4 regions of the Streptomyces sp. NPDC027962 genome follow, and region 2 is predicted to be linked to each of the others. Evidence: riboswitches for the same ligand, from Rfam matches in the RefSeq annotation. Region 2 holds a riboswitch; each other region holds the start of a gene.

Region 1 (2,959 bases), on a different contig from region 2:
AGGGTGACGATCTCGGCGGTCTTCTGCTTCGCGAAGGCCAGCCAGCGCAGGATCTGCGGCTCGATGTCCCACTCGGACGCGGTGTCGAGCGGCACGTGGAGGAGGGAGCAGGAGGCGGCGACGTCGACCCGGTCCGCCAAGCCCAGCAGGGTGCCGAGGATGGACAGGGACTTCGACAGATCGTTGATCCAGATGTTGCGGCCGTTGACGACACCGGCGACCAGTCGCTTGCCGGGCAGACCGCCGACGACGGCGAGCGCGTCCAGGTTGGCCGCGGCGGCCTCGGTGAAGTCCAGGGCGAGGCCCTCGACCGGGGCCTTCGCCAGCACCGGCAGTGCCTTGCCGAGCCGGTCGAAGTACGAGGCGACCAGCAGCTTCGGCCGGTCGGTCAGCGCCCCGAGGTCGCAGTAGGCGCGCTCGACGGAGTTCAGTTCCGCAGGGAAGCGGTCCTGCACGAAGGCGGGCTCGTCCAGCTGCACCCACTCGGCGCCAGCCACGCGCAGGTCGGCGAGCACCTCGGCGTACACCGGCAGCAGACGGTCGAGCAGGGTCAGCGGTTCGAAGTCCGTGGGGACGCCCGGTGCGGGCTTGGCGAGGAGCAGGTAGGTGACGGGGCCGACCAGGACCGGGCGGGCGGTCAGGCCCAGCGCCAGGGCCTCCTTCAGCTCGGCGACCTGATTCGTCGAGTCTGCCGTGAACACGGTGTCCGGGCCCAACTCGGGCACGAGGTAGTGGTAGTTGGTGTCGAACCACTTGGTCATTTCCAGCGGCGCGACGTCCTGGGTGCCACGGGCCATGGCGAAGTAGCCATCAACGGCGTCGGCCTCGACGGCGGCGCGGTGGCGCTCGGGGATCGCGCCGACCATGACGGTGGTGTCGAGGACGTGGTCGTAGTACGAGAAGTCACCGGTCGGCACTTCGTGGATGCCGGCGTCGGCGAGCTGCCGCCAGTTGGCGGCGCGCAGGTCGGCGGCTGTGGAGCGGAGGGCGTCGGCGGTGACGCGGCCATTCCAGTAGCCCTCGATCGCTTTCTTCAGTTCCCGGTTCTGTCCCTGGCGGGGGTAGCCGTAGACGGTGGCCCGTGCTGCCGCGGCTGCGGACTTGCTGGTCACGGAGATCTCCTTCGCGAGACGATTCCCTGAGATCCCGGAGACGGGACGAGAACGCGAAGGGATGACGAACCGGACGGAACCGACCTCGCGCGACAAAGCGCGGTCGTCCGCCTGGTATGTACGCCGACCCGCCCTCGAGGTCACCGAGATCTCCGTGCGCGGAATGGTCCGCGCACGGGCAGTTGGCAGGTCTTCGGACTCGCGAGCACGTCCTCCTGGCCGGAGGACACCTACTGGCCGTCGCTTCCCAGGTCCGGTACGTCGGGCCCAGTGCGTATGACGGCGGTCGTTCCCGCTCACCGCTGCGGGGCAGTCCCGGATTCCCACCGGGTTCCCTCTTGCGACGCCCCGCCTGGCGGACGGGGCGAACCAGCTGCTCCGGCCACCCTAGGGGGTGTCGCCCCTCAGCCGTCCAGGATCTGGAAGGTGACACAGAGCACGTCGGAGGAGGAACGCCGAGGGGCGGGAAGCGCCGCGCTCGCGCTTCTCGCCCTTCCCCTGTCCACCGCCGGGACCCTCACCCCGGCGGCCGTGCGGGCCCCTCAGCCCGCGTCGTACCAGGCCCTCAGCCCTGGTCGTAGGTGTGGAAGCCCCGGCCGGTCTTTCGGCCCAGCAGTCCTGCCTCCACCATCCGCTGGAGCAGCGGGGGAGGGGCGTAGAGGGGTTCCTTGAACTCGTCGTAGAGCGACTCGGCGACGAACGCGACGGTGTCCAGGCCGATCAGGTCGGCGAGTTTCAGCGGGCCCATGGGGTGGGCGCAGCCGAGCTCCATGCCGGTGTCGATGTCGGTGGCGGTGGCGAAGCCGGATTCGGCCTGCACCGGCGGCGATCATCGCCTTGGTCAGCTCGAAGGCGTTCAGCGGGCCGCCGAAGCCGGCCTCCGCGTCCGCGACGATCGGCGCCAGCCAGTCGGTCGTGTCGCCGGCGTTCTCGGCGGTGGCGATCTGGTCGGCGCGCAGCAGCGCGTTGTTGATCCGACGCACCACCTGCGGGACGGAGTTGGCCGGGTAGAGACTCTGGTCGTAGTAGGTGTGGCCTGCCTGGTTGGCGTCGGCGGCGACCTGCCAGCCGGACAGGTAGATCGCCTGCAGGCCCGCCTTGACCTGCTGGACCGCCTGACCGCCGGTGAGCGCGCCGAGGGCGTGGATGTAGTCCCGCTCGTGCAGCTGCCGCCACAGCCGCTCGGCGCCGGGCCGGCGGCACCTGCCCGCTGTGGAACGTGTACGAGTCCTTCGCCGCCCCCGGCCGCATCCACGTCCAGGTGGCCGAGATGCCCGACGGGCAGCGCTACCTGTGGACGGCCCGCGCGGTCACCCGGCACCGCGGCGGCTGGGGCGAACCCGGCAAGACGTACGCGATCGGCCTGGGCTGCGAGATCCGCCACGCCCACCGCCTCGTCTACTCCGATGGCCTCGACCTCGACAACGCCTCGGCCACCACCCCGATCGGCATGGGCTGCCGGGTCTGCGAACGCCTCGACTGCCCCCAGCGCGCCGCACCGCCGCTCGGCCGCGCCCTGCGCATCGACCCGGACAGCAGCACCTTCGTCCCCTACCCGGTGACCGACCCCGACGCACGGCCGGACCGAGGGGCGGGCCGCGGGTAGGGCCGGTGCCCGACGCCCCGGCCGCTTCCGGCTTCTAGACGACTCCGGGCGTCACCAAGCCCGGTACGGGGCGTGGCCTGCCGTCGGCATCGATGGCGACGAACGTGAGCCGCCCGGTCGCGACCTCAGTACCGGGCCCGGCCGCGTTCCACCGCTCGGCGGTGACCCGGACCCCGACCGTCATGGACGTCCGCCCCGCACGTTCGAGTTCGGCGTGCACCGTGAGCAGCCGACGAACACC
Region 2 (2,959 bases):
AGCGGTGGCCATGTCCGCCGTTCTGAATCTCGTCGGTGCTTTCCTCTCCGTGGAGGTCGCCAAGACGATCTCCAGCGGGCTGGTCGACGAATCAGGCATCTCACCTGAAGTCATCTTCGCGGCGCTCGTCGGCGCCATCCTCTGGAACCTGGCCACCTGGCTGGTGGGGCTGCCGTCCAGTTCCTCGCACGCCCTCATGGGCGGTCTGATCGGCGCCACCGTCGCCTCGGCCGGCTTCGGCGCGGTCAACAACGGCGTTGTCGTCACCAAGGTCCTGATCCCGGCCATCGCCGCACCGCTCGTCGCGGGCCTCGCCGCCATGCTGGCCGCCCGGCTCACGTACCGGATCGGCCGCAACACCGACGAGAAAGCCACCGCGAAGGGCTACCGTGCGGGGCAGATCGCCTCCGCCGGTCTGGTCTCCCTGGCGCACGGCACCAACGACGCCCAGAAGACGATGGGCATCATCACGCTGGCTCTCGTGGCCGGCAATGTGGTCGCCCCCGGTTCCAACCCTCCGCTGTGGGTCATCGTCTCCGCGGGTCTCGCGATCGCGCTCGGCACCTACCTCGGCGGCTGGCGCATCATCCGCACCATGGGCAAGGGCCTCACCGACCTCCAGCCGCAGCAGGGCTTCGCCGCCCAGACCAGCGCGGCCAGCGTCATCCTCGCCTCGTCGAACCTCGGCTTCTCCCTGTCGACGACCCACTCCTGCTCCGGTGCGGTCATGGGTGCCGGTCTCGGCCGCAAGGGCGGAGTGGTCCGCTGGTCCACCGCCACCCGGATGTTCGTGGCGTGGGGCCTGACCCTGCCGGCCGCGGGCCTCGTCGCGGCGGGCTCGGAGTACGTCACCAAGCAGGGTGACTGGGGTGTCGCGGCCGTCGCCGTCTTCCTGGTCGCCGCGTGCACCGCGATCTGGTTCGTCTCGCGCCGCCAGGTCGTCGACCACACCAACGTCAACGACGTCGACGGCACCGAGGAGCGTGCGGGCGTCGTCACGACCGCCATCGCGGCCGTCACCCCGCCGCCCGCCGGCGAAATCAAGACCACTATCCCGGCCCCGGCCGAGCCCGAGTCGGCACGTCCGGCCACGGTGTAAGGAACAGCATGAAGATCGACTGGGCAGCTCTCGGCTCCGTATTCGGCGTGAGCCTCGTCGCCACCGTCGCCCTGGTGGGCCTGTTCACCCTGGGCATCGTGGGCCTGACCAAGCAGGAGGCGGCCTCGCAGGCCGGAGGCTCCGGCGCACTGGCCCGCACGGGCGCTTACGCCTGCTTCGCGCTCTGCGCGGCAGCCGTTTCCTACGGGATCTATCTGATCGTCGTCTGACGACGGCCGGACCCTCGCGAGGCCGGGTCGAGGACACCTGCGGGTGCCTTCGACCCGGCCTTCGTGTGTCCACCGGTGTGGGGCTCGGCACACTGTCCCGCCGCAGGTCAATGGCGAGTTGACGGGCGTTCGCGCGCGTGGTGGACTGCCGGGGCCGATAACGGCGGCAGAAGAGGAAGTCCGGTGCGAATCCGGCGCGGTCCCGCCACTGTCACCCGGGAGCACGAACCCCGGGGAGCCAGGAACTCTCACCGCCGGTCACGTCGAACCAGGGCGCGGACCCTGAGTGAGGACTCGTCTCATGCCCGGCTGCGGTACAGCCCTGTCCGTCGGACGCCACTTCGGGGATCGCTGATCCCGTGCGTGCCGACCGAGTATTCGTGTACGGCGCCGCCGCCGGCCTCGCTGGTGACCTGCTCCTCGGCGATCCCCGCCGTGGGCATCCGGTCGCCGCGTTCGGACGGATGGCCGCCGCCCTCGAGCGTGTCCTGTGGCGTGACCACCGCGGCCGGGGCGCGCTGCACACCGCGGTGTGCGCGGGCGGCGCCGTCGCCGCGGCGACTCTGGCCGGCCGTGCCGTACGCCGCTCCCCCGCCGCGTCGATCGCGCTGACCGCCGTCGCCACGTGGGCGGTTGTCGGGGGCACGACGCTGGGGCGTGAGGCCTCGGCCATCGGCGACGCGCTGGCCGCCGGGGACGTCGAAGCGGCCCGTGAACGGCTGCCTCATCTGTGCGGGCGCGACCCGCAGACCCTGGACGAGCAGCAGATCGCCCGCGCCGTCGTCGAGTCCGTCGCGGAGAACACCTCCGACGCGGTCGTGGGAGCCCTCGTGTGGGGCGCGCTGGCCGGCGTGCCCGGCCTTGTCGGCTTCCGTGCGGTCAACACCCTGGACGCGATGGTGGGCCACAAGTCGCCCCGCTACCGGCGCTACGGCTGGGCATCGGCGCGCCTGGACGACGTGGCGGGCTGGCCCGGCGCACGGCTGACCGCGATCCTGGCGGCCGTGAGCGGGCCGGATCCGCGGGGGGCGGTACGGGCCTGGCGGGCCGACGCGGGCAAGCACCCCAGTCCCAACGCGGGCCCGGTCGAAGCGTCGTTCGCCGGCGTGCTGGGGGTGCGGCTGGGCGGCACCCTCTCGTACGGCGGCCGGGTCGAGCACCGGCCGGTTCTCAACGGCGACGGCCGGGCGGTGGAGTTCGACGACATCGGGCGGGCGGTGCGGCTGTCGCGGCGTGTCGGCCTGCTGACCCTGGTGGTCTGTGCCACGGGGCGGATGCTGGGTGCAGGGCGCGGCGGAAGGAGGCCGGCATGACCGGTGGGGGGTTGCTGGTCGCCGGGACGACCTCGGACGCCGGCAAGAGCGTCGTCACGGCCGGGATCTGCCGCTGGCTGGTGCGGCAAGGGGTCAAGGTCGCGCCCTTCAAGGGGCAGAACATGTCCCTCAATTCGTTCGTGACACGTGAGGGCGCGGAGATCGGGCGCGCACAGGCCATGCAGGCGCAGGCCGCGCGCGTGGAGCCGACCGCCCTGATGAACCCGGTGCTGCTGAAGCCCGGCAGCGACCGTTCCAGCCAGGTGGTGCTGATGGGCAAGCCCGTGGGCGAGTTGAGCGCCCGCGGGTTCTTCGGG
Region 3 (2,959 bases), on a different contig from region 2:
GGGCACCTTGGCGTAGAAAGTGAAGTTGTGGTCTTCGGCCTGATCCGGGTGGAGGAGTGCGAAGAGGTCGGCAAGGACCAGATCGGGGCGCAGCACGCCTCGTTCGTAGAAGTCGTTGCCGCCGCCCGGCGGCTGGGCCTTCGTGTTCGTCCACACCTCGCCGGACCTCACGGCGCGGAGGTTGCCGTACCGGCGGTCGGCCTCGAGTGCGGCGCCCGTCGACTTCCACTGTTCGCCGACCAGCCAGACCGGCGCATCACCGCCCTTGGCGTAGACCGCCTCGAAGTTCAACTGCAGGTTGCCGGTGCTCTTGTCGTCGGCCCACGGGTGGGTGCCGCCCGCGTCCTTGAGCAATTTCCCCAGGTAACTGCCGCCGGAGGGCATGCTCCACGTGCCCTGGTACATCGTGCCCGGCAGCACCTTGACGGGCTCGGCCCTGGAGACCGCGTCGGCCGCCTTGGCGGCGACCTTCGCGTAGTCGCTCTCGACCGTGTCGAAGACGTCACCGGCGCGCTTCTCCGCTCCGGTGAGTGCGGCCATCGCCTTGACCCACTCGGCGCGCCCCAGCGGGCTGGACTCCAGCCACTCGGCGTTGGCGACGACCGCGATGCCGGCCTGCCGCAGCTTCGGGTACTGAGGATCGTCGGTTCCCTGCGTCATCAGTACGTCGGGCCTGGCGCCGATGACCTGCTCGGCGTTGAGCGCGTTGTCCTTGGCGTACTCGGCGACCTTGCCCGACGTCACCCGCTCACGGACCTCCGCGGAGCTGATGAACGCTCCGTTCGCCACACCGGTGAGCACCGGGAGGGTGCCGGTATCCGTCAGCAGTGGCAGGTGTGTCGTCGACGCGGAGTACAGGCTCTTGATCGGCACCGTGATCTGCTGTGCCTCGGCCAGGTCACCGGTCAGCTTCGGCTTGGGCGCACCGCACTTGATCAGGACGTAGGACTCCGGTTTCCCCTTGGGGAACGGCTCCTTCACCGTCAGGACCTGGTAACTCCTTTCGTAGCGGAGGGAGAAGTTCTCGGCGTGCTCCACCGTGGACTTGACCGGGAAGTAGTCCTTGGCCGGGTCGAAGTCGTCGATGCAGCCGCCGTCTTCGGAAGCGCGGGAGTCCCCGGGCGGAGCGTCACCGTCACCGCACGCGGTGAGTGTGAGCCCCAGCGCGAGCAGAGCCGCGGCGAGGGCACGGCGGCGGACAGGGAGGGCTGGTCCTACGGGCACGAGGGCTCCTGGCATGCGTCGATGCGCGCCCGGTTCATCGGACGCGGAAAGGTGACCGAGAGGTGCACTCTCAGAAGGTCAGATCGTCAGAAGGTCAGAGGGCCCGGAAGCCGAAAGGGCGAAAGGCCGAAAAGGCGCCGGACGCCGGAAGGCCGTTCAGCGCCAGGCCGACACGGCCGCAGCGGCATTACGGCGCATCCGTACTCGACGGTCGGCCAGGAGGGGAAACTTCACGCAAGCACGTGGGCACACGAGTGCCACCGTCCTCTCTCGGGGAGATCCGCCCCGGTACGTCGAGGTGCGACGGCGTGAGTCTCCTGACTCGGGATCGATGCTTCCCCGGCCTTCCCACCCAGACGGGCGGTGGCTTCGGCGGAGTCGCTCCCCCTACACAGTGGCGGTACCGTGCCGGAATCTCACCGGCTTCCTCGTTCCGCCGTCGCTTGTCGGACGGAAGCATCCCAGATCACCGTCCCCCCGCACCACCCCCTACAACTGTGCGACGAACCACATGGCAGCCAACTCGCATGCACGGCAGGGGCCGAGAGGCGTGTCGCACCTCGACGTCCGGTACGTGAGCCGCTGCATCCGTGTTCCACCGGCTGCTTCTGGGGTGGCGGTGCAGGTGGTTCTTCCCGATGCCAAGGGCACGGGAGCGGAGCGGTCCAGGAAGCCGAAGCCACCCGTGATGACGATCCTCATGCGTAGTCCTCACGGTAGTTGTCGAGCCGGCCGAGCCCCCCGCTGCCGGCGCGGGGGCGGTACTCGCAGCCGATCCACCCGTCGAAGCCCAGGGCGTCGACGACGTCGAACAGGTGGCGGACGCCGAGTTCGCCCAGGTCGGGCTCGTGGTGGTCGGGAACGCCCGCGATCCGCAGATGGCCGACGCGGCCGGTCGGCAGGTCGCGTCGCAGGGCCGTGGTGAGGTCGCCCTCGACGATCTGGCAGTGGTAGAGGTCGGGTTGCACCTTGGGATTCGCGGCGCCCACCTCCCGCACCACGGCGTGGGCTCGGCCTGCCTGTGCAGGAAGTACCCCGGCATGTCACGGCCGTTGATGGGCTCGATCAGGATGTCGACGCCCACCGCCGCGGCTTGTTCCGCGGCGTGGGCGAGGCTGGCCAGGCAGGTGTCGCAGGCTTCGGCGAGTTCCGCCGGCTGAGCGTCCGGCGGCACCGGACCGGGCATGACGTGCACCCGCGGGCAGCCCAGCGCCGCGGCGTACTCGAGCGCCCTGTCGATCCCGGAGCGCACCTCCGCCTCGCGGCCGGGGCAGTGCGCATCAGCCACGCCTTGGGGTCGCGGAAGTCGTCCCAGACCCGGCCGTGCACCGTCTGGTGCGCGGCGTCGTCGGCGATCGCCGCTCCACGACGGCCTTCCCGCCGTCGGTGAGCACTTGGCGCTGCGCACGCCGTTGTCGAGGTGGAACAGCGTGGCGACACCGATGACGAGCGCGGGGATCGCCTCGAGCAGGAACATCCCCTGCCCGCCCTGCCCGCCCTGCCGGCCGTTCGCGCCGTGGAACCGCTCCATGATCCAGCCGGAGAGCGGGTCGCCGAAGATGCCGGCCACCGGGATGGCGGACATGAACATCGCGCGGCCCGCAGGCTACGGGCCATTCCGGGCCCCATGGCTCCGAGGCCCGCCAGGCCCACGCGCGGCCGTACCGGCCTGTCCTCCCCCTTCGTGTCCGCCCTCGCCTTGCTGTGCCGTCCGGGCGTGGCCCGGCCTTCGGGT
Region 4 (2,959 bases), on a different contig from region 2:
ACGGCGTCCAGCAGCAGAAAGCTGATCCGGTACATCACGAGCGCCACATCGACCACCGCCGGCGGCACTCCCGCCCGCACCAGCCGCGGCAGCACATCGGACATCGGCGTCGTGAAGGCGAACAGCAGCACGCCCAGCGAGGCGGCGGAGGTGCGCAGCAGGAGCCGAACGGCGTCGGCCGGTCCGCCGGGCGCGAGCGAGACCAGGCCCTCCGGGCCGCCCACCGCGAACAGCAGCGGCACGGCGCCGGTGACGCAGAAGCCCAGGGGGATGCGGAAGGCCCGCCACAACTGCCGCGGCGCCACACCGGCCGGTCCGAGCAGTACGGTCAGGGTCGCGGCGGCGACGAGGACGGCCCCCGGCCAGGGCGGCAGACAGACCGCCGTCACCGTCAGGCCGAGCCCGAGGACCGCTTTTTCGCACGGGTGACGGCGGCGCCAGCGACTGCTGTGCGCCGCCGCGTCGATCGGCAGCATCGGCGGCTACGAGACCGTCGTGGTGCTGTCCACGTCCCGGCCGGTGGCCTCGGGCCCCTTCCCCAGGGCCCGCTCCGCACCCTGTCGGCGCCCCTTGCGCAGCCCGAAGTAGTACGCCAGCACACCCGCGCCCAGCGCCGCCTGCAGCGAGAACAGTGCCGACTCCACCTCCCCGGACGGCGGTTCGTACAGCGGCGAGAACCACGGTTCGTAGTCCGGCTCGAGTTCCGTGATCGCAGCCTCCGCCTCCCCGTCGGCCCCGGTGAACGGCTCCTCCTTGTGGTCGCCGAGCCCGAGGACCAGCGGCAGCACGGCCAGTGCCGCCACGACCAGCAGCAGCAAGGTGTTGATCTTCGCGTTACGGCTCATCAGACCGCCGCCTCCTTCTTCGCACCCTTGACCAGGACACCGAGCCGCGTGAGCTCGCCCTTGCTGGACTGGCTGAGCAGTCGCATCACGAGCACCGTGAGCAGCCCCTCGCTCACCGCCAGCGGCAGCTGCGTGACGGCGAAGATCCCGCCGAACTTGGCGAGCGCGCCCAGGACACCGGTGCCCGGGTCGGGGAACGCGAGTGCCAGCTGGACGCTGGTGACGCAGTAGGTGGACAGGTCTGCGACGAACGCGCCGAAGAAGACGCTCACCATCAGCGGTACGTCGAACCGGCGCAGCAGCCGGTACACCCCGTACCCGGCCCACGGCCCGACGATCGCCATCGAGAAGACGTTGGCGCCGAGTGTGGTGAGCCCCCCGTGCGCCAGCAACAGCGCCTGGAACAGGAGGGTGATCGTGCCGAGCACCGCCATGATCGGCGGTCTGAACAGGATCGCGCCCAGACCCGTACCGGTCGGATGCGAGCAACTGCCGGTGACGGACGGAATCTTCAGCGCGGACAGGACGAACGTGAAGGCCCCGGACGCGCCGAGCAGGAGGGTCGATTCGGGATTGGCCCTGACCTCTCGGGTCAGGGCCCGTACGCCGTGGACAACGAACGGGGCGGAAGCGACGCCCCAGGCGGCCGCGTGCAGCGGGGGGAGATAGCCCTCGGCTATGTGCATGATGTGGGAGACCCTCTCCAGCACCTCGTGGATGGACAACGCACCTCGGCCGGTCTCCTGGCTGACGGGTCATGCCGTCCGGGCTCCGCCTTCCCGGGCACCACGCACAGGCGTGGTGTCCCAGTGGCTCCCCGTGAGGGGGTGGAACCGGACTTCCCGATCACAGTGGCGAGGGCCGCACCGGTACTGCACCGGTTTCCCGAACACCAAGGCCCCGTGACAGTAGTGCGCCGACCAGGTACATCACAAGCCGCGCACGGGCGCACCGGCCGGCGGCCGGGTGAGCTGTTCACCACGTCCCGGTGGGTGAGGTGTTCACCACGTCCCGGTGGCGCGCCGCTGACGCGTCACTGTTTGCGGTAGCCGTACGCCTCCGACGCCGCGGCCTCCACCGCGTCCAGATCGCCCCCCGCGCCGGCCGTCACCACAGCGGCGACCGCGCCCTCCAGGAACGGCGCGTCGACCAGCCGTGTCCCCTCCGGAAGTTCGTCGCCCTCGGCCAGCAGCGCCTTGACCGTCAGCACGGCGCTGCCCAGATCGACGAGGACCGCGACGCCCGCGCCCTGGTCGACCTGCTGCGCGGCCGCGCTGATCAGCTCCGAGCTGGTGCCGAGGCCGCCGTCCGGTGTCCCGCCCGCCGGGGCCACGGGGGCCGTACCGCCGCTTCCCGCCAGTCCCCTGGCGAGCTCGGCGACGGCCGTGGCCACCTCCCTGCTGTGCGAGACCAGCACGATGCCCACCTGCTTGCCGTCGCTCATGCGCTCGCCGCCTCCACCGTCTCGGCGAGCGTGGCCACCATCAGGGCCGAGGACGTCGCTCCCGGATCCTGGTGTCCGATGCTGCGCTCGCCGAGATAGCTGGCCCTGCCCTTGCGCGCCTGCATCGGCACCGTCGCCAGCGCTCCCTGTTCCGCCGCCTCCCGGGCCGCGGCGAACGACTCGGTGCGCTCGCCGAGTGCCGCCGCTGCCGGCTCCAGGGCGTCCAGCATCGTCTTGTCGCCCGCTTTCGCCCCGCCCAGCTGCGCCACCGCGGCGACGCCCACCCGCAGGGCTTCGGCGAACTGCCCCGGGGTCACCTGCGCGTCGTCGCCCAGCGCCTTGCCGGTGCGCCGCAGCAGCGTCCCGTACAGCGGCCCCGACGCGCCCCCGACCGTCGACACCAACTGCCGCCCGGCCAGCATCAGCACGGCCCCCGGCGTCGCCGGGGGCTCCTTCTCCAGGGCGGCGGTGACGGCAGTGAATCCGCGCCGGAGGTTGCTGCCGTGGTCGGCGTCGCCGATCGCCGAGTCCAGCTCGGTCAGTCGGTCCGCCTCCCGGTCCACGGCGACCGTGGTGGCAGCCAGCCAGCGGCGGAAGAATTCGGCGTCGAGCACAAGCACTCCCTGGGGTGAGTCGGGTCTTTCGGGCGTTGACGTACGACGTACGGCGT

The links. Region 2 has a riboswitch for cobalamin ahead of ACZ4SA_RS31600 (cobalamin biosynthesis protein). Riboswitches for the same ligand answer to the same signal wherever they lie in the genome.
Region 1: it holds a riboswitch for cobalamin, as region 2 does, so the genes downstream of both, metE (5-methyltetrahydropteroyltriglutamate--homocysteine S-methyltransferase) here and ACZ4SA_RS31600 (cobalamin biosynthesis protein) in region 2, are expected to answer to the same signal.
Region 3: it holds a riboswitch for cobalamin, as region 2 does, so the genes downstream of both, ACZ4SA_RS09125 (ABC transporter substrate-binding protein) here and ACZ4SA_RS31600 (cobalamin biosynthesis protein) in region 2, are expected to answer to the same signal.
Region 4: it holds a riboswitch for cobalamin, as region 2 does, so the genes downstream of both, ACZ4SA_RS32475 (energy-coupling factor ABC transporter permease) here and ACZ4SA_RS31600 (cobalamin biosynthesis protein) in region 2, are expected to answer to the same signal.

The regions. Positions count from the first base shown of each region.
Region 1 covers NZ_JBVHTA010000010.1:38,133-41,091, reverse strand. The annotation lists gene metE (5-methyltetrahydropteroyltriglutamate--homocysteine S-methyltransferase) at 1-1,112, opposite strand, end outside; cobalamin riboswitch at 1,292-1,488, opposite strand; partial or broken gene ACZ4SA_RS12215 (3-hydroxyacyl-CoA dehydrogenase family protein) at 1,678-1,926, opposite strand; partial or broken gene ACZ4SA_RS12210 (isocitrate lyase) at 1,919-2,308, opposite strand; partial or broken gene ACZ4SA_RS12205 (short-chain fatty acyl-CoA regulator family protein) at 2,302-2,718, shown strand; gene ACZ4SA_RS12200 (hypothetical protein) at 2,753-2,902, opposite strand.
Region 2 covers NZ_JBVHTA010000048.1:20,112-23,070, forward strand. The annotation lists gene ACZ4SA_RS31590 (inorganic phosphate transporter) at 1-1,099, shown strand, start outside; gene ACZ4SA_RS31595 (hypothetical protein) at 1,108-1,329, shown strand; cobalamin riboswitch at 1,454-1,599, shown strand; gene ACZ4SA_RS31600 (cobalamin biosynthesis protein) at 1,689-2,642, shown strand; gene ACZ4SA_RS31605 (cobyric acid synthase) at 2,639-2,959, shown strand, end outside.
Region 3 covers NZ_JBVHTA010000007.1:96,031-98,989, reverse strand. The annotation lists gene ACZ4SA_RS09125 (ABC transporter substrate-binding protein) at 1-1,224, opposite strand, end outside; cobalamin riboswitch at 1,520-1,693, opposite strand; gene ACZ4SA_RS09120 (TIM barrel protein) at 1,923-2,213, opposite strand; partial or broken gene ACZ4SA_RS09115 (hypothetical protein) at 2,309-2,701, opposite strand.
Region 4 covers NZ_JBVHTA010000051.1:43,471-46,429, reverse strand. The annotation lists gene cbiQ (cobalt ECF transporter T component CbiQ) at 1-476, opposite strand, end outside; gene ACZ4SA_RS32480 (energy-coupling factor ABC transporter substrate-binding protein) at 483-845, opposite strand; gene ACZ4SA_RS32475 (energy-coupling factor ABC transporter permease) at 845-1,531, opposite strand; cobalamin riboswitch at 1,562-1,757, opposite strand; gene ACZ4SA_RS32470 (PTS-dependent dihydroxyacetone kinase phosphotransferase subunit DhaM) at 1,879-2,289, opposite strand; gene dhaL (dihydroxyacetone kinase subunit DhaL) at 2,286-2,903, opposite strand.